One region of the Pseudomonas sp. L-22-4S-12 genome, then DNA from elsewhere that is predicted to be linked to it. Evidence: predicted binding sites of a transcription regulator. Region 1 holds the regulator's gene; the other holds the start of a gene.
The links. The regulator LexA, encoded in region 1, represses DNA repair genes until DNA is damaged. The targets are predictions, from matches to a motif close to CTGTNTNNNNANACAG.
Positions count from the first base shown of each region.

Region 2: the regulator LexA is predicted to act here: its motif matches at 2,037-2,052, upstream of recN (DNA repair protein RecN).

Region 1 covers NZ_WELL01000002.1:405,357-416,784, forward strand. Annotated here, with positions in the region: gene F3I16_RS08475 (DUF1653 domain-containing protein) at 1-74, shown strand, start outside; gene topA (type I DNA topoisomerase) at 177-2,786, shown strand; gene F3I16_RS08485 (DUF6586 family protein) at 2,856-3,374, shown strand; gene F3I16_RS08490 (hypothetical protein) at 3,589-3,822, shown strand; gene sulA (SOS-induced cell division inhibitor SulA) at 3,902-4,375, opposite strand; gene lexA (transcriptional repressor LexA) at 4,409-5,020, opposite strand; gene F3I16_RS08505 (TetR/AcrR family transcriptional regulator) at 5,262-5,966, shown strand; gene F3I16_RS08510 (L,D-transpeptidase) at 6,011-6,535, shown strand; gene nagZ (beta-N-acetylhexosaminidase) at 6,557-7,555, shown strand; gene F3I16_RS08520 (S-methyl-5'-thioinosine phosphorylase) at 7,581-8,318, shown strand; gene F3I16_RS08525 (LysR family transcriptional regulator) at 8,433-9,335, opposite strand; gene F3I16_RS08530 (hypothetical protein) at 9,680-10,141, opposite strand; gene F3I16_RS08535 (MAPEG family protein) at 10,138-10,512, opposite strand; gene F3I16_RS08540 (ABC transporter ATP-binding protein) at 10,853-11,428, opposite strand, start outside.
Region 2 covers NZ_WELL01000003.1:259,573-271,000, forward strand. Annotated here, with positions in the region: gene fur (ferric iron uptake transcriptional regulator) at 1-280, shown strand, start outside; gene recN (DNA repair protein RecN) at 339-2,012, opposite strand; gene grpE (nucleotide exchange factor GrpE) at 2,161-2,739, shown strand; gene dnaK (molecular chaperone DnaK) at 2,852-4,768, shown strand; gene dnaJ (molecular chaperone DnaJ) at 4,889-6,013, shown strand; gene dapB (4-hydroxy-tetrahydrodipicolinate reductase) at 6,193-6,996, shown strand; gene carA (glutamine-hydrolyzing carbamoyl-phosphate synthase small subunit) at 7,181-8,317, shown strand; gene carB (carbamoyl-phosphate synthase large subunit) at 8,349-11,428, shown strand, end outside.

The sequences.
Region 1 (11,428 bases):
TCGAGGTGGACGGCGAGACAGTCCCGCGCTTTGCTTTGATCGAGGCCGAGCCGGCACGTTTCGGTAAGGAGTGAGCAAGCAGCGCGCTTGACCTCACCTCGACGGCCACTATATATAGCGGTGCCTTTAGCGGCGCCGCCCGCTTTTACTCTCAGAATTCAGGAATTTTCCAATCCATGGGCAAATCGCTGGTCATCGTGGAATCCCCGGCCAAGGCCAAGACCATCAACAAGTACCTGGGCAACCAGTACGTGGTGAAGTCGAGCATCGGCCATATCCGTGACCTGCCTACCAGCGGTTCGGCCAGTAACGCCAAGGAACCGGCCAAGCGTGGCAAGGCCGCCGCTGGCGAGGCGCCGGCACTGTCGCCCAAGGAGAAGGCCAAGCGCCAGCTGGTTTCGCGCATGGGCGTCGATCCGGAGCATGGCTGGAAGGCCAAGTACGAGATCCTGCCCGGCAAGGAAAAGGTGATCGAGGAGCTGCGCCGCCTGGCCAAGGATGCCGACACCATCTATCTCGCAACCGACTTGGATCGCGAGGGGGAAGCCATTGCCTGGCACCTGCGCGAGGCCATCGGTGGCGATGACAGCCGCTACAAGCGCGTGGTGTTCAACGAAATCACCAAGAAGGCCATCCAGGAAGCCTTTTCCCAGCCCGGCGAGCTGGACATCAACCGGGTCAATGCCCAGCAGGCGCGGCGTTTCCTCGATCGCGTGGTCGGTTACATGGTCTCGCCGCTGCTGTGGCAGAAGATCGCCCGTGGTCTGTCCGCCGGCCGAGTGCAGTCGGTGGCGGTGAAGCTGGTGGTCGAGCGCGAAAAAGAGATCCGCGCCTTCGTTCCGGAAGAGTACTGGGAAGTGCACGCCGACCTCGGCACCGCCAAGGCCGCCACCGTGCGTTTCGAAGTGGTGCGCGAGAAGGGCGAGGCCTTCAAACCGGTCAATGAGGCGCAGGCCATGGCCGCGCTGGAAAAGCTGAAGGCGTCCGCCTACAGCATCGCCAAGCGTGAGGACCGGCCGACCAGCAGCAAGCCGTCGGCGCCCTACATCACTTCGACCCTGCAGCAGGCGGCGAGCAATCGCCTCGGCTTCGGCGTGAAGAAAACCATGATGATGGCCCAGCGTCTGTACGAGGCCGGCTACATCACCTATATGCGTACCGACTCGACCAACCTCTCGGCCGATGCCGTGGAGATGGTGCGTGGCTTCATCGAGAGCGAGTACGGCAAGAAGTACCTGCCGGCCAAGCCGAATGTGTATTCGAGCAAGGAGGGCGCCCAGGAGGCGCACGAGGCGATCCGCCCGTCCGACGTAAACCTGCGCCCGACCCAGATCTCCGGCATGGAGCGCGACGCCGAGCGCCTCTACGAGCTGATCTGGCGCCAGTTCGTCGCCTGCCAGATGCCGCCAGCCGAATACCTGTCGACCAGCGTCACCGTGGCCGCCGGCACCTTCGAGCTGCGCGCCAAGGGCCGTATCCTCAAGTTCGACGGTTACACCAAGGCGCAGCCGCAGCAGAGCAAGCCGGGCGAAGACGACGTGCTGCCGGACATGAACGAGGGCGAGGCGCTCAAGCTGATCAAGCTCGACCCCAGCCAGCACTTCACCAAGCCGCCGGCGCGCTTCTCCGAAGCCAGCCTGGTCAAGGAGCTGGAGAAGCGCGGCATCGGTCGTCCGTCGACCTACGCGGCGATCATCTCGACCATCCAGGAGCGGGGCTACGTGGCGGTGCAGAACCGTCGCTTCTACGCCGAGAAGATGGGCGACATCGTCACCGAGCGCCTCAACGAGAGCTTCGCCAACCTGATGGACTACGGCTTCACCGCCGGCATGGAAGAACATCTGGATGATGTGGCCCAGGGCGAGCGCGACTGGAAGCACGTCCTCGACGATTTCTACGGCGACTTCAAGAAGAAGCTGGAAGTGGCGGAAGTGGCCGACAGCGGCATGCGCGCCAACCAGCCGACCCCGACCGACATCGCCTGCCGCGACTGTGGTCGGCCGATGATGATCCGTACCGCCTCCACCGGCGTGTTCCTCGGCTGCTCCGGCTACGCCCTGCCGCCGAAAGAGCGCTGCAAGGCCACCATCAACCTGATTCCGGGCGACGAGATCGCCGCGGATGACGAAGGCGAGTCCGAATCGCGGGTGCTGCTGAACAAGCACCGCTGCCCGATCTGCGCCACGGCGATGGATGCCTACCTGCTGGATGAAACCCGCAAGCTGCATATCTGCGGCAACAACCCGGATTGCTCGGGCTACGAGATCGAGCAGGGCCAGTACCGGATCAAGGGTTACGAGGGCCCGAGCCTGGAATGCGACAAGTGCGGCAGCGAGATGCAGCTGAAGACCGGTCGTTTCGGCAAGTTCTTCGGTTGCACCAACAGCAGCTGCAAGAACACCCGCAAGCTGCTGCGCAGTGGCGAGGCGGCGCCGCCGAAGATGGACGCGGTGCCGATGCCCGAGCTCAAGTGCGAGAAGGTCAACGACACCTACGTGCTGCGTGACGGCGCCTCGGGCCTGTTCCTGGCCGCCAGCCAGTTCCCGAAAAACCGCGAGACCCGTGCGCCACTGGTGATGGAGCTGATCCCGCATAAAGACGAGATCGATCCGAAATACCACTTCCTGCTGGATGCGCCGAAGAAGGATCCGGAAGGCCGCCCGGCAGTTATCCGCTATAGCCGCAAGACCAAGGAGCAATATGTGCAGAGCGAGGTGGACGGCAAACCCACCGGCTGGCGCGCCTTCTTCGACGGCGGCAAGTGGAAAGTGGAAAGCAAGGGCTGATCGATCCGTTGCGGCGCGCCTGGCGCGCCGCTAGGCGATCTGCCGCGCACGAGTCTGGAGAGCCTTGCCATGGCGCAAGAACTGTATACCCGCACCAACCAGAAGATCTATTTCGCCGGTCTGGCCCTGGAAAATCTGCGCAAGGCCGAAGAAGGCCGGGCCATGAACGGTCTCGGCCAGGTTCAGGCCGAGCGCGAGGCGGCGCTGTTTCACCTGTACGGCGCGCTGCTGGGCTTGTGCCATGAGATTGCCGGCTACTACCGTTTGCCGCAGGCCAATGTGCCGCGCGCCGAATTGCTGCTGAATCAGGCCGTGCTGCAGGCGGCTCCCAGCCCGGAACTGGCCGAGCTGGTCGAGCTGGCGCAACAGCCGGAAACCTGGCTGGCGCAGTTGCTGCAGGCCTACGCCAAGCTGTTCCAGCCGCCACAGGCGCCGAAGACGGCCAAGGTCGATCCGACGTTGCCGCTGATCCAGGCGGTCAGTGTCGAAGAGGAGGTGCCGCCGCTGGGGCGCGAAGAGCTGGAGGCCTGGCGGCAGCAGCTCAAGCAGCTGGCCCTGCATTTTCGCGAGTCGCTCAGCGAGTGCTGAGAACCTGTTCAAAGTCTGCTGCGCGTTGGCCATGCTGCGTTGAAATCGGGCTCAGAATGCTCATTTACAGCTCGTAAACTGCGCTTCTTCGCCCAATTTCGCCTTGCCTGGCTCTAGCTCGCGAGACTTTGAACAGGTTCTGAGTACAGGATGGGTGGGCTAGGGCGGTTTTCCCTGGGCTGTTACACTGCGGGCCTGATTGGAGAACTTGTTTATGCCCACATCCTTCCTGGAAATCGTCGAGCTTCCTGACGGCCGTATTGCCCTGCGCCGTGCCGAGGATGAGGAAACCCTGGTCACCCTGGATTTCTCCGCCGACGCCAAGGCGTTCCTGCAGGGGCAGCATGTCGAGGTGGCCAAGGCCATGCTCAATATCGGCGTGCAGATGGCCGGCCGGCTGGCCGAAGGCGATCTCGAACACGACGATCAGCCGCGCGTTCTGCACTGATCCTGTGTCTGGGCGAGTCAGGCTCGCCCGGCGCCACCCGTCTCTCCACTTTGGCTAGGTCACTGCGACGCTAGCCGGATCAATCCAGACGAATATTCAGGCTCTGCGCGCTGCCTAGGCGGGCGGCGCTGCTCAGGCTTTGGCGCTGCGTCGGCTGCAGATCGATCCAGCTGACCACGGTATGGCTGCGCCCCAGGCGCAGCGCTTCGCAGGCGAGTTCGAGGGCATTCTGCCCGGCGCGCGGTTGCAGAAGCAGTAGGCGATCCAGGTTGAGGCCCGCACTGCGCAGCCAGGCGGTGGTCAGGCTGGCGGGCGGTGCGACCAGGGTCAGCCAGCGGGCATCCTGGTTCTGGCTCAGCTCACGCAGTACCGGCCCCAGCAGGTGGCGGCAGTGGCCGAGGGAGCCGGACAGGGCGAGCTCGCTGATCGGCTCGGGTTCTTCCAGCCAGGCCGGCAGCTCGGCCGAATCGAGTAGGAGAGGGGCCATGCTCTGCCCCAGGAAAGCTTCAAACAGCGGAAGTTGCGAACGATTCAGCGACTGCGGGAACTGCATGAAGCTCTCCTTACTACTTAGTGGCGAATCACGTTAGCGGCGGATCACGCCGACACTCAAACCTTCGATGATCAGATCCTGTTCTTCCAGATTCACTTCGATCGGGGCGAACTCGGGGTTTTCGGCTATCAGCAGCACCTTGTTGCCGCTACGCTGGAAGCGCTTGACGGTGACTTCGTCGTCGATGCGGGCGACTACTATCTGGCCGTTGCGGGCCTCGCGGGTGGTGTGTACGGCAAGCAGGTCGCCGTCGAAGATGCCGATATCCTTCATGCTCATGCCGCGCACCCGCAGCAGATAGTCAGCGCGCGGATGGAAGAAACCCGGGTTGATCTGGCAGGACTCTTCGACATGCTGCTGGGCCAGGATCGGCGCACCGGCGGCGACCCGGCCGATTATCGGCAGGCCTTCTTCTTCCTGGGCTTCCGGCTCGTAACCGGGAATGCGGATGCCGCGCGAGGCACCGGGAGTCATCTCGATGGCGCCCTTGCGGGCCAGGGCCTTGAGGTGTTCCTCGGCGGCGTTGGGCGACTTGAAGCCCAGCTCCTGGGCGATCTCGGCGCGAGTCGGCGGATAACCATTGGCTTCCAGGCAACGCTTGATGAAGGCGAGGATTTCGGCTTGGCGGGGCGTGAGCTTGAGCATGATGGTCGTCTGTCTGTTTATACAGTTGCTGTGATTATATACAGTGATATTGCCCTGGCAACTGTTCTTTTCACGGCACCGGCCCGGGCTTTTGTACCGCCTGCCTGCTTGGCGCAAAGCCTGGGCAATCTGCACTATGGTTAAATGCGTGACCGGTCGGCCATGATTGGGCTCATGAGACTTGACACGGCACCGACCTGAAACGTATGTTTCAAACAAGTGTTTGTCAGGTGGAGATGTCATGGCTCAGTCAGAAACTGTCGAGCGCATTCTTGATGCGGCAGAGCAGTTGTTCGCGGAAAAAGGCTTCGCCGAGACTTCTCTGCGTCTGATCACCAGCAAGGCTGGGGTCAATCTGGCGGCGGTCAACTATCACTTCGGCTCCAAGAAGGCGCTGATCCAGGCCGTGTTCTCGCGCTTCCTCGGGCCGTTCTGCGCCAGCCTGGAAAAGGAACTGGATCGTCGCCAGGCCAAGCCCGAGAGCAAGGCCGGCCTCGAGGATCTGCTGGAAATGCTGGTGGAGCAGGCCCTGGCGGTCAAACCGCGCAGCGGCAACGACCTGTCGATCTTCATGCGCCTGCTGGGGCTGGCCTTCAGCCAGAGCCAGGGCCACCTGCGTCGCTACCTGGAAGACATGTACGGCAAGGTGTTCCGCCGTTACCTGGTTCTGCTGCACGAAGCCGCGCCGCGCATCCCGCCGCTGGAGCTGTTCTGGCGGGTGCACTTCATGCTCGGTGCGGCTTCGTTCAGCATGTCCGGGATCAAGGCGCTGCGCGCCATCGCCGAGAACGATTTCGGCGTGGATACCTCGATCGAGCAGGTCATGCGTCTGATGGTGCCGTTCCTCGCCGCCGGCATGCGCGCGGAAACCGGCGTCAGCAGCGAGGCACTGGCCAGCGCCCAGCTGAAGCCTCGGGCCAAGGTCGCCGCCGCGGCAAAAGCCTGATTGCGGCTGTGCCCGGGCGGGCCGATCGGCTAAGCTAGCCGCCTATGCGTTCGCTCGATTTCCTGCACATTTCCCTCGCCGATCAGTGCCTGTACGGTTTTGCCGACGGGCAGCTGCTGCTGCGCCTGCCCGTCTCCACGGCTCTGAATGGGTCGGGGGAGCGCAGCGGTTCGAATTGCACGCCACGCGGCCGCCATCAGGTGCGGGCGAGGATCGGCGAGGGCTTGCCACTGGGTGCTGTTTTGCGCGGGCGGCGCTGGACCGGCGAGATCTGGAGCCCCGAGCTGGATCGGCAGTTTCCCGGGCGCGACTGGATCCTCACGCGCATCCTCTGGTTGAGTGGCTGCGAGCCGGGCATCAACCGCCTGGGCGCGGTGGATACCTTCCGGCGTTACATCTATCTGCACGGTACTCCCGAGCGGGAACCCATGGGCGTGCCGCTGTCCCATGGCTGCGTGCGCCTGCGCAACGCCGATTTGCTGACCCTCTTTCCCCGTGTGCCGCTGCATTGTGCGGTACTGATCGATGAGGCGCCGTGCCCCGCGTGGGCGGCTGCCGATCTCGGCTAAGGACTATTCGTGAAGACTCCCCTGTATGGTTCGCTGATGCTGGACGTGCAAGGCACCTGGCTGACCGCCGAGGACCGCCAGATCCTGCGCCAGCCGCAAGTGGCCGGGCTGATCCTGTTTGCCCGCAATATCGAAGACCCGCGCCAGGTGCGCGAGCTCTGTGCGGCGATCCGTGCCGTACGGCCGGATCTGCTGCTGGCGGTGGACCAGGAAGGCGGCCGGGTGCAGCGCCTGCGCCAGGGCTTCGTGCGCCTGCCGGCCATGCGCGCGCTGGCCGACAACGACAACGCCGAGTACCTGGCCGAGCAGTGCGGCTGGCTGATGGCGACCGAGGTGCTGGCGGTCGGCCTCGACCTCAGCTTCGCCCCGGTGCTGGACCTCGATCATCAGCGCAGCGCGGTGGTCGGTAGCCGCAGCTTCGAGGGTAATCCCGAGCTGGCGAGCAAACTGGCGGGTGCCTTCATTCGCGGCATGGCGGCAGCCGGCATGGCTGCCACCGGCAAGCACTTCCCCGGCCATGGCTGGGCCGAAGCCGACTCCCACGTGGCGATCCCGGTGGATGAGCGCAGCCTGGAGCAGATCCGCGGCAGCGACCTGATTCCGTTCCAGCGCCTCAGCCAGCAGCTGGCGGCGGTGATGCCGGCCCATGTGATCTACCCGCAGGTCGACAGCCAGCCGGCCGGTTTCTCCCGGCGCTGGCTGCAGGACATCCTGCGCGGCGAGCTGGGCTTTACGGGCGTGATCTTCAGCGACGACCTGTCCATGGCCGGCGCCCATGTGGTCGGCGATGCCGCCAGCCGCATCGAGGCGGCGTTGAATGCCGGTTGCGACATGGGCCTGGTGTGCAACGACCGCGGCGCCGCCGAGCTGGCCCTCAGCGCCCTGCAGCGCCTCCAGGTGCAGCCGCCCAAGGGCCTGGCGCGCATGCGCGGGCAGGCCTTCGCCACCACCGAATACCGCCAGCAGCCGCGTTGGCTGACTGCCGTGGCCGCCTTGCGCGCCGCGCAGCTGATCGATTGAGCTTGCTGTTGAAAAGGATAAGCGCATGACTGTCTACGCCATCATCGGCGGCACCGGCCTGACCCAGCTGGAAGGCCTGACCCTGACCGAGGAACTAGCCCTGGATACGCCCTACGGCGCGCCATCGGCAGCCATCCAGCGTGGCCTGTACGCCGGGCGCGAGGTGCTGTTCCTCGCCCGTCATGGCCATCCGCATCGCATTCCACCGCACCAGGTCAACTACCGCGCCAACCTGTGGGCGCTCCGCCAGGCCGGCGCGCAGGCGATCATCGCGGTCAACGCGGTGGGTGGCATCCATGCCGCCATGGGCAGTGGCCACCTGTGCGTGGCGCACCAGATCATCGATTACACCTGGGGCCGCGAGCACACCTACTTCGCCGGGGATATCGAGCACGTCACCCATATCGATTTCAGCTACCCCTATGACGAACCCCTGCGCGGCAAGCTGATCGATGCCTTGCAGGCGCTGGGCCATGCGCACAGCAGCCATGGCGTGTACGGCGCCACCCAGGGCCCGCGCCTGGAAAGCGTGGCAGAGATCGCGCGCATGGAACGCGATGGCTGCGATATCGTCGGCATGACCGGCATGCCCGAAGCGGCTCTGGCCCGCGAGCTGGAGCTGCCCTATGCCTGCCTGGCGCTGGTGGTCAATCCGGCGGCCGGCAAGTCCAGTGGCATCATCACCATGGCCGAGATCGAGCAGGCCCTGGCCGATGGCATCGGCAAGGTCAAGGCGGTACTGGCGCGCGTGTTGGCGGGCTGAGCGCACCTGCTGTAGGCCGGCGGCTGCTGCGTGGCTGGAGGCGGGTGGTGTTCAGTCTCGCCCGGGCCCCACGAGAATCCGCACAGTCGGTGCCGCAAGGCCAAGTGGCCTGGGTCAGCGGCTGGTTGGCGCAGTGAGCTCGGCGGGCTGAAGCTGTTCCTGCAACAGCTGCAGCGCGGCTCGCACGAACGGCCGGCGCTCGTCGCTGGCCACGGCGGCCTGCCAGTGGAAGACCATGCCCTCGACCCCTATCGGCCTCACCAGCAGGCCCAGTTCGTCGCCCAGCAGTTGGCGTCGTGGCAGCAGGCTGATGCCGGCGCCGGCGCGCACCAGGGCGATGATCGCCGGGATGTCCTGAATATGCTGCAGCGAACCCAACTCGATGCGTTGCGGATGCAGGTAGCGGCGGTAGAGGAAGGACTGCTCCAGTTCAAAGTGATAGAGCAGGTCGATCCCGGCCAGGTCGCCGGCTTCCAGCCAGGGCTTGGCGCCCAGGGGGTGGCCCGGCGGCAGGATGGCGACCATCTCGTCACGGTTCAGCGCCAACCAGTCGACGCCGCTGGTCGGGCTGGTTTCGCCGAGGATGGCGATATCGCAGTCATGGGCCAGCAGGCTGTCGAGCAGGTTGGGCACCTGTTTGACCTGCACCTCGATCAGCGGGAAGCGCTGGCGGAGCTGCAACAGGAAGCTCGGCAGCCAGTCGCTCAGGTGCATGCGGTCGATGGCCAGGCGCAGGCGTCCGGAGTCGCCGCGGGCATAGCGCGCCAGATGCTCTTCCAGAACCGCCACGTCGCCGAGGATGCGCTGGGCATGGCTGTCGAAAGCCAGGCCGGCCTCGGTCGGCAGCATGGCCTTCTGTGTGCGCTGGAACAGGGCTAGACCCAGGCGCTCTTCCAGTTCGGCCAGCTGCTTGCTCAAGGCCGGTTGTGAGATGAACAGCGCCTCGGCGGCGCGGGTCAGGTTGCCGGTCTGGCTGATGCTGCGCACCAGGCGCAGGTGCTTCATTTCCAGGCGCACGAATGCCGCTCCATTTCCAAGGGTCTGTTGCCGTTTCGTTCACGGTCGCGACGGAGCCCGTTTTTGTGCGGGACTAGGCGCGAGAGGCGAGGTTTGGTCGTCCAAATGAGCCGTCGAGTAACGACGGCCCGCGCAAAAACGGGCCCGTCCCTACGGGTTGCGCGCAAAATCGCGCCATGCGTCGTTGCGGGACTTGCCAAGGGAATGACCATTGCCTGCGTCCCACGCCTAGCCTGTCGCGATTTTGCGCAGCAACGCGGTTCGCGAACGAAACGGCAACAGACCCTGGTGACTGCCGGCGCCATCTTCTCCGTTGCGCCGGCAGTGGGCAAGCCGGGGGCGGATCAGTCGAGCTGGCGCGCCGGGATCAGGTCGGAGCGCTGGTCATCGATCCGGCGAATGGCCACCTGACAGCCGCCACTGACCCGCGGATCGGCGCGCGATTGCAGGACCACCAGCTGCCCGCCGATTTTCTTCAGCAGGGCGCGGTCGTACTCCATCAGGCGGTGGCAGGCGGCCACGTCGCCGCTGCCTTCCAGCGAGCAGGGGAAGCGGATCTCGCAGTAGGCGGTGTCGTCCTCCAGGCGCTCGATCTGCCAGAACTGCGGCAGGCCGAACAGGCGGCGCCATTCCTCGGCGATGGCCAGGGTGCCGTGCCGCGCTTGGCCACGGTTCTTGCGCCAGATCAGCTGCGCCAGCAGGCGCGCCAGCCAGCGCGTGCGCCAGTGCCAGGCGGTACGCGCCAGCGGGCCGGTGAAACCGTTGACCCGCCGGTAGAGGGCGATCTTGCTTTCGTCACTGCTCATTGCGGCAGCAGCAGGAGCACGCTGACGGCCAGCAGCACCAGCATGGTCAGGCCGTGGCTGACCTGGCGCAGCAGTAAAAGACGGGCTAACAGGCCGGTGCAGTAGAGCAGACGCAGCATGATGAAGGCGAAGCCGAGGGCGGCGGTCAGCGCCGGGCTGATCTGCCCACTGGTTTCCCCCAGATAGAGCAGGACGATGAACAGCACCGACTGCTCCAGGCTGTTGCCGTGGGCGCGCACGGCCTTGAGCAGATCGGTCTGGCCGCCATCGCCGAGGGCGATTTGATGGCGCATGCGCAGGCGCGAGACATTGAGTGACAGGCCGATCAGCAGCAGAGACAGGATCGCGGCGATATAGATGCTGTAGGGCATGGGGTGTTCCTCGTTGTTGTTATGGTTACTGGCGAGGTTAGGGGCAGGCGCCGGCGAAGTAAAAGCGCCAGTACTCATGGTGGCGATTCCCTGGGGTTATGGCAGGCTGAGAAAGGCTATGTACCCGTTGTGTGTTGCTGCGCAGCGTTGCTGTATGGGGTAAGCGGCTGATCGTGGGCGCGAATTCATTCGCGATCAGGGCCAGCGCCGAGTGGCCTGTTTATCGCGGATAAATCCGCTCCCACTAGAACTCGATGACGGGTGCAACACGGAGCGGTTCCGTAGACAAAAGAAAGCCCGACACGAGGTCGGGCTTTCGAGGGGCCGGCAGGCCGGGAAACTAGGCGGCGGGACGCTGCTGGCGCTGGTAGAGGAACTCCAGCACCGCCGTGCGGTACTCGTGGTACTGGCTGTCGTTGGCCAGGGCCAAGCGGTTGCGCGGACGCTCCAGCTGCACTTGGACGATATCGCCGATGGTCGCCGCCGGGCCGTTGGTCATCATCACGATGCGATCGGACAGCAGCACCGCCTCGTCGACATCGTGGGTGACCATCACCACGGTGCTGTGGGTCTCGCCGACGATGCGCAGCAGCTCGTCCTGCAGGTGGGCGCGGGTCAGGGCGTCCAGCGCACCGAAGGGTTCGTCCATCAGCAGTACCTTGGGTTCCATGGCCAGGGCGCGGGCGATGCCGACGCGCTGTTTCATGCCGCCGGAGATCTCGTTGGGGTGCTTGTGCGCGGCATGGTCGAGGCCGACCATGTGCAGCGCGGCGGCGGTGCGCTCCTTGAGCTGGGCCTTGTTCTCCTTGCCGGCGAAGACCTTTTCCACCGCCAGATGGACGTTGCCAAAGCAGGTCATCCAGGGCAACAGGCTGTGGTTCTGGAACACCACGGCGCGCTCCGGGCCGGGGCCGTC
Region 2 (11,428 bases), on a different contig from region 1:
GATGGAGGCGGGCGAAGACGTCGGCCTGGCCACCGTGTACCGGGTACTGACCCAGTTCGAGGCGGCCGGTCTGGTCGAGCGCCACAACTTCGATGGCGGCCATGCCGTGTTCGAACTGGCCGACGGCGGGCACCACGACCACATGGTCTGCGTCGACAGCGGCGAGGTCATCGAGTTCTTCGATCCGGATATCGAGAAACTGCAGAAAGAGATCGTCAAGAAGCACGGCTTCGAGCTGGTCGATCACAACCTGGTGCTGTACGTGCGCAAGAAGAAGTAAGTGTCACGACTCGAATGTAAAAGGCGCCCCGCGGGGCGCCTTTTTCATGTCTGGAATCTCAGAGCTGCGCGCTGCTGACCATCTTGCGCGCGTGCTGCAGGGATTCCTCGGTGAGGTCGACCCCGCCGAGCATGCGTGCCACTTCCTCGACCCGCTGCGCGGTGTCCAGGGTCGCCACGGCGGTGCGGGTTTCCTCGCTGCCGCGCTGCTTGTGCACGAACAGGTGGTTGTGGCCCTGGGCGGCGACCTGCGGCAGGTGGGTGACGGTGAGCACCTGGCCGCGTTCGCCGAGGCGGCGCAACAGCTGGCCGACCACTTCGGCGGTGGGCCCGCCGATGCCGACGTCGACTTCGTCGAACACCAGGGTCGGCACCCGCGAGGTCTGCGCGGTGATCACCTGGATCGCCAGGCTGATGCGCGACAGCTCGCCGCCGGAGGCGACCTTGGCCAGGGATTTCAGCGGCAGGCCAGGGTTGGCGCTGACCAGGAATTCGACCTGCTCCAGGCCATGAGGCTGCGGTTCCTCGGCGCTGCCAGCCTGCAGCTGGATGCTGAAGCGCCCGCCGGGCATGCCCAGGCCCTGCATCTCGGCCTGTACGGCGGTGGCCAGGCGCTCGGCGGCCTGTTGGCGCAGCTGGCTCAGCTCGGCGGCCTTGTCCTGGTAATGGCGGGCATAGGCCGCCAGTTCCTCGGCCAGGCGTTCGCTGGCCTGGTCGTCGGCGTTCAGGCCTTCCAGTTCTTCCAGCAGGCGCTGCTGCAGCTCGCCCAGTTCGGTGGGCTGGATGCGGTGCTTGCGCGCCAGGGTATAGATGGTGTCCAGGCGTTCTTCGAGGATCTGCTGGCGCTGCGGGTCGGCGTCGAAGTGGTCGATGAAGCGGTTCAGCTCGCCGACCGCTTCCTCGACCTGGATCTGCGCGCTGGCCAGCAGGTTGCTGGCTTCGCCGAGGGCGCCGGGCTGGCTGCTGAACGCGCCGAGGCGATTGAGGCTGGCGGTCAGGGCCGACAGCACGTTGCCGGCATCGCTTTCGCTGCACAGGTCGAGCACCTGGCGGCAGGCGCCGAGCAGCTGCTCGGCGTTGCTCAGGGTCTTGTGTTCCTGCTCCAGCTGCTCCAGTTCGTTGTCGCCGAGGGCGAGGCTCTCCAGCTCCTCCAGCTGGTAGCTGAGCAACTGGTGGCGGGCGCGCTGCTCGTCGCTGGTCGAGGTCAGGCGCTGCAGCTCCTGGCGGGTCTGGCGCCAGCGCTGGGCGGCCAGTTGCACCTGGCGCGCCAGCTCCTGGCTGCCGGCGTACTCGTCGAGCAGGCGGCGGTGGGTGTCGGGCTTGAGCAGCGACTGGTGCTCGTGCTGGCTGTGGATGTCGATCAGCAGTTCGCCGAGCGCCTTGAGGTCGCCCAGCGGGCAGGGGCTGCCGTTGATGTAGCCGCGCGAGCGGCCTTCGCTGGTGATCACGCGACGCAGGATGCACGGGCCGTCGTTATCCAGGTCGCGTTCGGCCAGCCAGGCGCGGGCTTCGGCGATGTCGTCCAGGTCGAAGCTGGCGAGGATGTCCGCCTTGTCCGCGCCGGGGCGCACCACGCCGCTGTCGGCGCGGTCGCCGAGGGCCAGGCCGAGGGCGTCGAGCATGATCGACTTGCCGGCGCCGGTCTCGCCGGTGATCACCGACATGCCGCGGGCCAGCTCCAGATCCAGGTGTTCGACGATGGCGTAGTTGTGAACGGACAGGTGCACCAGCATGGAGATCACTCCCAAAAAATTGTGCTGGCTATTTATACAGTGTTTTGTTTTGTCCTGACAATAACCCTTGAAACCTTGTGATCGAGCCCCATATAGGCGACAGAAGCAGCAGGCCTTGACCTGCCCCCGCATTGAACAGGAGGACCTAATGGCTGACGAACAGACCCTGGATACGCAGAACCCGCAGAACCCGCAGGACGCCCAGAACGCCGAGGCGGGCGCTGGCGAGGATCTGGCGGCACGTGTGCAAGCCCTCGAGGAGCAGCTGGCGCAGGCGCAGGACAATGCCCTGCGGGTTGCCGCCGATCTGCAGAACGTGCGCCGTCGCGCCGAGCAGGACGTCGAGAAGGCGCACAAGTTCGCCCTGGAGAAGTTCGCCAATGACCTGCTGCCGGTAGTCGACAGCCTGGAGCGCGGCCTGGAGCTGTCCGACCCGAACGACGAGTCGATCCGCCCGGTGCGCGAAGGCATGGAGCTGACCCTCAAGCTGTTCCACGACACCCTCAAGCGTTACCAGCTGGAAGCGGTCGACCCGCATGGCGCGCCGTTCAATCCGGAGCACCACCAGGCGATGGCCATGGAAGAAAGCACCCATGTCGAGCCGAACTCCGTGCTCAAGGTGTTCCAGAAGGGCTATCTGCTCAGCGGTCGCCTGTTGCGCCCGGCCATGGTCGTGGTGAGCAAGGCGCCGAGCATCGCTCCGCCGTCGATCGACGAGCAGGCTTGAAATCGGCGAGTCCGACCCCATCTGTTAGAGCAAGCGATTTAGTGCTGGTGCGGCCAATCCATTCAACGGGTCGCGCAATCAAGGTTAAAGATCAAGTTTCGGGAGAGTGAATATGGGCAAGATTATCGGTATCGACCTGGGGACCACCAACTCCTGCGTCGCCATTCTGGAAAACGGTAACGTCAAGGTCATCGAGAACGCCGAAGGCGCGCGCACCACGCCGTCGATCATCGCCTACACCAATGACGGCGAGATCCTGGTCGGCCAGTCCGCCAAGCGTCAGGCGGTGACCAACCCGCACAATACCCTGTACGCGGTGAAGCGCCTGATCGGTCGTCGCTTCGAAGAAGAAGTGGTACAGAAAGACATCAAGATGGTCCCCTACAAGATCGCCAAGGCCGACAACGGTGACGCCTGGGTCGACGTGAAGGGCCAGAAAATGGCGCCGCCGCAGATTTCCGCGGAAGTGCTGAAGAAGATGAAGAAGACCGCCGAAGACTACCTCGGCGAAGCCGTGACCGAGGCGGTGATCACCGTTCCGGCCTACTTCAACGACAGCCAGCGTCAGGCCACCAAGGACGCCGGTCGCATCGCCGGTCTGGACGTCAAGCGCATCATCAACGAGCCGACCGCGGCGGCGCTGGCCTACGGCATGGACAAGGGCAAGGGCGACCACACCGTGATCGTCTATGACCTGGGCGGCGGTACCTTCGACGTGTCGGTGATCGAGATTGCCGAAGTCGACGGCGAGCACCAGTTCGAAGTGCTGGCCACCAACGGCGATACCTTCCTCGGTGGTGAGGACTTCGACATCCGCCTGATCGACTACCTCGTCGACGAATTCAAGAAAGAGTCCGGCATCGACCTCAAGGGCGATCCGCTGGCCATGCAGCGCCTGAAGGAATCCGCCGAGAAGGCCAAGATCGAGCTGTCGTCCGCGCAGCAGACCGACGTCAACCTGCCGTACATCACTGCAGACGCCAGCGGTCCGAAGCACCTCAACGTGAAGATTTCCCGCGCCAAGCTGGAAGCCCTGGTCGAAGACCTGGTCACCCGTACCATCGAGCCGTGCCGCATCGCCCTGAAGGACTCCGGTCTGGACGTCGGCAGCATCGACGAAGTGATCCTGGTCGGCGGTCAGACCCGCATGCCGCTGGTGCAGCAGAAGGTTGCCGAGTTCTTCGGCAAGGAAGCGCGCAAGGACGTCAACCCGGACGAAGCCGTGGCCATCGGTGCCGCCATCCAGGGCGCCGTGCTGGCTGGCGACGTGAAGGACGTGCTGCTGCTCGACGTATCGCCGCTGACCCTGGGTATCGAAACCATGGGCGGCGTGATGACTGCGCTGATCGAGAAGAACACCACCATCCCGACCAAGAAGTCGCAGGTGTTCTCCACCGCCGACGACAACCAGGGCGCGGTGACCATCCACGTGCTGCAGGGCGAGCGCAAGCAGGCCTCGCAGAACAAGTCGCTGGGCAAGTTCGACCTGGCCGAGATTCCGCCGGCGCCGCGTGGCGTGCCGCAGATCGAAGTGACCTTCGACATCGATGCCAACGGCATCCTGCACGTCGGTGCCAAAGACAAGGCCACCGGCAAGCAGCAGTCCATCGTGATCAAGGCCAACTCCGGCCTGTCCGAGGAAGAAATCGAGCAGATGGTGCGTGACGCCGAGGCCAATGCCGAGGAAGACCGCAAGTTCGAGGAGCTGGTTACCGCGCGCAACCAGGGCGACGGTCTGGTGCATGCCACCCGCAAGATGGTCACCGAGGCGGGCGACAAGGCCACTGCCGACGAGAAGGCGGCCATCGAGAAGGCGCTGGGCGAGCTGGAAGTTGCGGTCAAGGGCGACGACAAGGCGGCCATCGAGGCCAAGATGAACGCCCTGTCCGAAGTCACCACGCCGCTGGCGCAGAAGATGTACGCCGAGCAGCCGCAGCCGGGTGCTGCCGGCCAGGGTGCCGACGAAGCCAAGGACGCGGCCGACGACGTGGTCGATGCCGAGTTCGAAGAGGTCAAGGACAACAAGTAAGCCACGGCTTACCTCAGTTCCCGCCCGCCGAAGCCTGGCTTCGGCAGGTGCGATTCGCCGCGCGGGAGCTTGCTCCCGCGTTGGCGTGTCTGGGGCAGACGAATTTAAAGGTGTTGATGTATGTCCAAGCGTGACTATTACGAAGTGCTCGGTGTCGAGCGCGGCGCCAGCGAGGCCGAGCTGAAAAAGGCTTACCGGCGCCTGGCGATGAAGCACCACCCGGACCGCAATCCGGACGACAAGGCTTCGGAAGAGAAATTCAAGGAGGCCAACGAGGCCTACGAAGTGCTTTCCGATGCGGGCAAGCGTTCGGCCTACGACCAGTACGGTCATGCCGGCGTCGACCCGCAGATGGGTGGCGGCGGGTTCGGCGGTGGCGGGGCGAACTTCTCCGACATATTCGGCGATGTGTTCAGTGATTTCTTCGGTGGCGGCCGCGGCGGTTCGCGCGGTGGCGCCCAGCGCGGCTCGGATCTGCGCTACACCCTGGAGCTGGATCTGGAAGAGGCCGTGCGCGGCACCACCGTGACCATTCGCGTGCCGACCCTGGTCAACTGCAAGCCGTGCGATGGCAGCGGGGCGAAGAAGGGCACCAGTCCGGTGACCTGTACCACCTGTGGCGGCATCGGCCAGGTGCGCATGCAGCAGGGCTTCTTCTCGGTGCAGCAGACCTGCCCGCGCTGCCATGGCAGCGGCAAGATGGTCACCGACCCCTGTGGCTCCTGCCACGGCCAGGGCCGGGTGGAAGAGAGCAAGACCCTGTCGGTCAAGGTGCCGCCAGGCGTCGATACCGGCGATCGTATCCGCCTGTCCGGCGAGGGCGAGGCCGGCAGCATGGGTGGTCCGGCGGGTGACCTGTATGTGGTGGTCAACGTGCGCGAGCACGCGATCTTCCAGCGCGACGGCAAGCACCTGTACTGCGAAGTGCCGATCAGCTTCGCCGACGCGGCGCTGGGTGGCGAGCTGGAAGTGCCGACCCTGGATGGTCGGGTCAAGTTGAAGATTCCAGAAGGCACCCAGACCGGCAAGCTGTTCCGTCTGCGCGGCAAGGGCGTGGCCCCGGTGCGTGGCGGCGGTGCCGGCGACCTGCTGTGCAAGGTGGCGGTGGAGACCCCGGTGCATCTGGACAAGCGCCAGCGCGAGCTGCTGGAAGAGTTCCGCAAGTCGCTGGAAGGCGACAGTACCCATTCGCCCAAGGCCAGCGGCTGGTTCGACGGCGTGAAGCGGTTCTTCGGCGACATCTAAGAGCTGCCCACGATCTGCTGCGCGTCGGCCAGGCGTCGTTAAAAACAGGCTCGGAATGCTCATTTACTACTTGTAAACTCCGCTTCCTCGCCGCTTTGACCAGCCGTAGGCTGTTACTGACGTAGCGCCTAGCCTGGCTCTAGCTCGCGAGATCGTAAGCAAGCTCTAAGGAATCGACTATGCGACGTATTGCAGTGATGGGCGCCGCCGGGCGCATGGGCAAGATCCTCATCGAGGCGGTCGGTCAGGCGGATGGCGCCCAGCTGACCGCCGCCATCGATCGCCCGGACAGCAGTCTGATCGGTGCCGATGCCGGCGAGCTGGCGGCGCTGGGCAAGATCGGCGTGGCCCTGGCGGGTGACCTGAATGCGGTGCTGGATCAGTTCGATGTGCTGATCGACTTCACTCACCCCTCGGTGACCCTGAAGAATCTGGAGGTCTGCCGCCAGGCAGGCAAGGCCATGGTCATCGGCACCACCGGCTTCTCGCCGGAGGAGAAGCAGTTGCTGGTCGAGGCAGCCAAGCAGATCCCGATCGTCTTCGCCGCCAACTACAGCGTCGGCGTCAACCTGTGCCTCAAGTTGCTGGATACCGCGGCTCGGGTGCTGGGTGACGAGGTCGATATCGAGATCATCGAGGCGCACCATCGGCACAAGGTCGATGCGCCGTCCGGTACCGCGTTGCGCATGGGTGAGGTGGTGGCGGGTGCCCTGGGGCGCGATCTGCAGAAAGTCGCGGTGTACGGGCGCGAAGGCCAGACCGGTGCCCGCGAGCGCGAGACCATCGGTTTCGCCACCGTGCGTGCCGGCGACGTGGTCGGTGACCACACCGTATTGTTCGCCGCCGACGGCGAGCGGGTGGAGATCACCCACAAGGCCTCCAGCCGGATGACCTTCGCCAAGGGCGCGGTGCGTGCGGCGCTGTGGCTGCAAAGCCAGCCGGCCGGGCTGTATGACATGCAGGACGTGCTGGGGCTGAGCTGAAATGCTTGAACGGTCCACTCAGACGGTGGACCGAAAAGGCACTTTCCTGTAAGCTTTCTGCTTTAGTGTGTCCACTAAAAGTAACGCAGAATGAATCAGATAAAAAAGCGGGGTGACGGTCAATACGTCATCCCGCTTTTTTACAACCTGCGTTTGTACAAGTTTCAGATCTAGGGAGGTCTTCTTGACTAAGCCAGCCATACTCGCCCTTGCCGACGGCAGCATTTTCCGCGGCGAAGCAATCGGGGCCGACGGCCATACCATCGGTGAAGTGGTGTTCAACACCGCCATGACCGGCTATCAGGAAATCCTCACCGATCCTTCCTATGCCCAGCAGATCGTCACCCTGACCTATCCGCATATCGGCAACACCGGCACCACGCCGGAAGATGCCGAATCCAACCGGGTGTGGGCGGCCGGCCTGATCATTCGTGACCTGCCGCTGATCTCCAGCAACTGGCGCAACAAGCAGCCGCTGGACGAGTACCTGAAGGAAAACGGTACCGTCGCCATCGCCGGCATCGATACCCGGCGCCTGACCCGCATCCTGCGTGAGAAGGGCTCGCAGAACGGCTGCATCCTGGCTGGCGCTGACGCCACCGAGGAAAAAGCCCTGGAGCTGGCGCGCAGCTTCCCCGGGCTGAAAGGCATGGACCTGGCCAAAGTGGTCAGCTGCACCGAGCGCTACGAGTGGCGCGAAAGCACCTGGGAGCTGAAAACCGACAGCCACCCGCAAATCGCCGCCAGCGAGCTGCCTTACCACGTGGTTGCCTACGACTACGGGGTCAAGCTCAACATCCTGCGCATGCTGGTCGAGCGCGGCTGCCGCCTCACCGTGGTGCCGGCGCAGACTCCGGCCAGCGACGTACTGGCGCTGAACCCGGACGGCGTGTTCCTCTCCAACGGCCCTGGCGATCCCGAGCCGTGCGACTACGCGATCCAGGCGATCAAGGATGTGCTGCAGACCGAGATTCCGGTCTTCGGTATCTGCCTCGGTCACCAGCTGCTGGCCCTGGCCTCCGGCGCCAAGACCGTGAAGATGGGCACCGGCCACCACGGCGCCAACCACCCGGTACAGGATCTGGATTCCGGTGTGGTGATGATCACCAGCCAGAACCACGGTTTCGCCGTGGACGAGCCGAGCCTGCCGGCCAACCTGCGCGCCACCCACAAGTCGCTGTTCGACGGCACCCTGCAGGGCATCGAGCGTACCGATAAGGCGGCTTTCAGCTTCCAGGGACACCCGGAAGCCAGCCCGGGCCCGCACGACGTCGCCCCGCTGTTCGATCGCTTTATCTCCGCCATGGCCGCCCGTCGCTGATCGCTGAGTCCAGGAATTCGAGAGTTACCCCATGCCAAAACGTACAGACATCAAAAGCATCCTGATCCTCGGCGCCGGCCCCATCGTCATTGGCCAGGCCTGCGAGTTCGACTATTCCGGTGCCCAGGCCTGCAAGGCCCTGAAGGAAGAGGGCTACCGCGTCATCCTGGTGAACTCCAACCCGGCCACCATCATGACCGACCCGGCCATGGCCGATGCCACCTATATCGAGCCGATCAAGTGGTCCACCGTGGCCAAGATCATCGAGAAGGAGCGCCCGGACGCCCTGCTGCCGACCATGGGTGGCCAGACCGCGCTGAACTGCGCCCTGGACCTGGAAAAGCACGGCATCCTGGAAAAGTTTGGCGTCGAGATGATCGGTGCCAACGCCGACACCATCGACAAGGCCGAAGACCGTTCGCGCTTCGACAAAGCGATGAAAGACATCGGCCTGGCCTGCCCGGTTTCCGGCATCGCGCACAACATGGAAGAAGCCTACGGCGTACTGGAGAAGGTTGGCTTCCCGTGCATCATCCGTCCGTCCTTCACCATGGGCGGCACCGGCGGCGGTATCGCCTACAACCGTGAAGAGTTCGAAGAAATCTGCGCCCGCGGCCTGGATCTGTCGCCGACCAGCGAACTGCTGATCGACGAATCGCTGATCGGCTGGAAGGAATACGAGATGGAGGTGGTCCGCGACAAGAAGGACAACTGCATCATCGTCTGCGCCATCGAAAACTTCGACCCGATGGGCGTGCACACCGGCGACTCGATCACCGTGGCGCCGGCCCAGACCCTGACCGACAAGGAATATCAGATCCTGCGTAACGCCTCCCTGGCGGTACTGCGCGAGATCGGCGTGGAAACCGGCGGCTCCAACGTGCAGTTCGGCATCTGCCCGAACACCGGTCGTATGGTCGTGATCGAGATGAACCCGCGCGTGTCGCGTTCCTCGGCACTGGCCTCCAAGGCCACCGGCTTCCCGATCGCCAAGATCGCCGCCAAGCTGGCCGTAGGTTACACCCTCGACGAGCTGAGCAACGACATCACCGGCGGTCGCACCCCGGCCTCGTTCGAGCCGGCCATCGACTACGTCGTGACCAAGATCCCGCGTTTTGCCTTCGAGAAGTTCCCCAAGGCCGACGCCCGTCTGACCACCCAGATGAAGTCCGTGGGTGAAGTCATGGCCATCGGCCGCACTTTCCAGGAATCCCTGCAAAAAGCCCTGCGCGGCCTGGAAGTGGGCGTTGCCGGCTTCGATCCGAAGCTCGACCTGAACGATCCGGAAGCCGAAAGCACCCTGCGCCGCGAACTGACCGTGCCCAGTGCCGACCGTATCTGGTACGTGGCCGATGCTTTCCGCGCCGGCAAGACCGTGGCGGAAATCTTCGAGCTGACCAACATCGACGAATGGTTCCTGGTGCAGATCGAGGATCTGATCAAGGACGAGGAGAAGGTCAAGACCCTCGGCCTGTCCTCCATCGACTATGAGCTGATGCTCAAGCTCAAGCGCAAGGGCTTCTCCGATGCGCGCCTGGCCAAGCTGCTCGGCGTTTCCGAGAAGAGCCTGCGCGCCCATCGGCACAAGCTGAAAGTGCTGCCGGTGTACAAGCGCGTCGACACCTGCGCCGCCGAATTCGCCACCGACACCGCCTACATGTACTCGACCTACGAGGAAGAGTGCGAGGCCGCGCCGTCCAGCCGCGACAAGATCATGATCCTCGGCGGCGGCCCCAACCGTATCGGCCAGGGCATCGAGTTCGACTACTGCTGCGTGCACGCGGCGCTGGCCATGCGTGAAGACGGTTACGAGACCATCATGGTCAACTGCAACCCGGAAACCGTTTCCACCGACTACGACACCTCCGACCGCCTGTACTTCGAGCCGGTGACCCTGGAAGACGTGCTGGAGATCGTCCGGGTCGAGCAGCCGAAAGGCGTGATCGTGCAGTACGGCGGCCAGACCCCGCTGAAGATCTGCCGCGCCCTGGAGGAGGCCGGCGTACCGATCATCGGCACCAGCCCCGAGGCCATCGACCGCGCCGAAGACCGCGAGCGCTTCCAGCAGATGGTCCAGCGCCTCGGCCTGCGCCAGCCGGCCAACGCCACCGCGCGCAGCGAAGACGAGGCCCTGGCCCTGTCCAAGGGCATCGGTTACCCGATGGTCGTGCGTCCGTCCTACGTGCTGGGCGGCCGGGCGATGGAGATCGTCTATCAGGAAGAAGAGCTCAAGCGCTACATGCGCGAAGCCGTCAAAGTATCGAACGACAGCCCGGTGCTGCTCGACCGCTTCCTCAACTGCGCCATTGAGGTGGACGTGGATGCGGTGTGCGACGGCGAGAGCGTGGTGATCGGCGCGATCATGCAGCACATCGAGCAGGCTGGCGTGCACTCCGGTGACTCCGCCTGCTCGCTGCCGCCGTACTCGCTGCCGATGCACATCCAGGACGAGATCCGCGAGCAGGTCAAGAAGATGGCCCTGGAGCTCGGTGTGGTCGGCCTGATGAACGTGCAGATGGCCGTGCAGGGCGAGGACATCTATGTCATCGAGGTGAACCCGCGCGCTTCGCGTACCGTGCCGTTCGTCTCCAAGTGCGTTGGCGTCTCACTGGCCAAGGTGGCTGCCCGGGTCATGGCTGGCAAGTCGCTGGCCGATGCCGGCTACACCAAGGAAATCATCCCGCCGTACTTCAGCGTCAAGGAAGCGGTGTTCCCCTTCGCCAAGTTCCCGGGTGTCGACCCGATCCTCGGCCCGGAAATGAAGTCCACCGGTGAGGTGATGGGCGTCGGCGATACCTTTGGCGAGGCCTTCGCCAAGGCGCAGCTGGGCGCTAGCGAGATCCTGCCGAACTCCGGCTGCGCCTTCATCAGCGTCCGTGAGGACGACAAGCCGGAAGCCGTGCAGGTCGCCCGTGACCTGGTGGCGCTGGGCTTCGAGGTGGTTGCTACCGCCGGTACCGCCAAGGTGATCGAGGCCGCCGGTCTGCCGGTGCGCCGGGTGAACAAGGTGACCGAAGGCCGTCCGCACGTGGTCGACATGATCAAGAACGACGAAGTCACCCTGATCATCAACACCACCGAGGGGCGTCAGTCCATCGCTGACTCCTACTC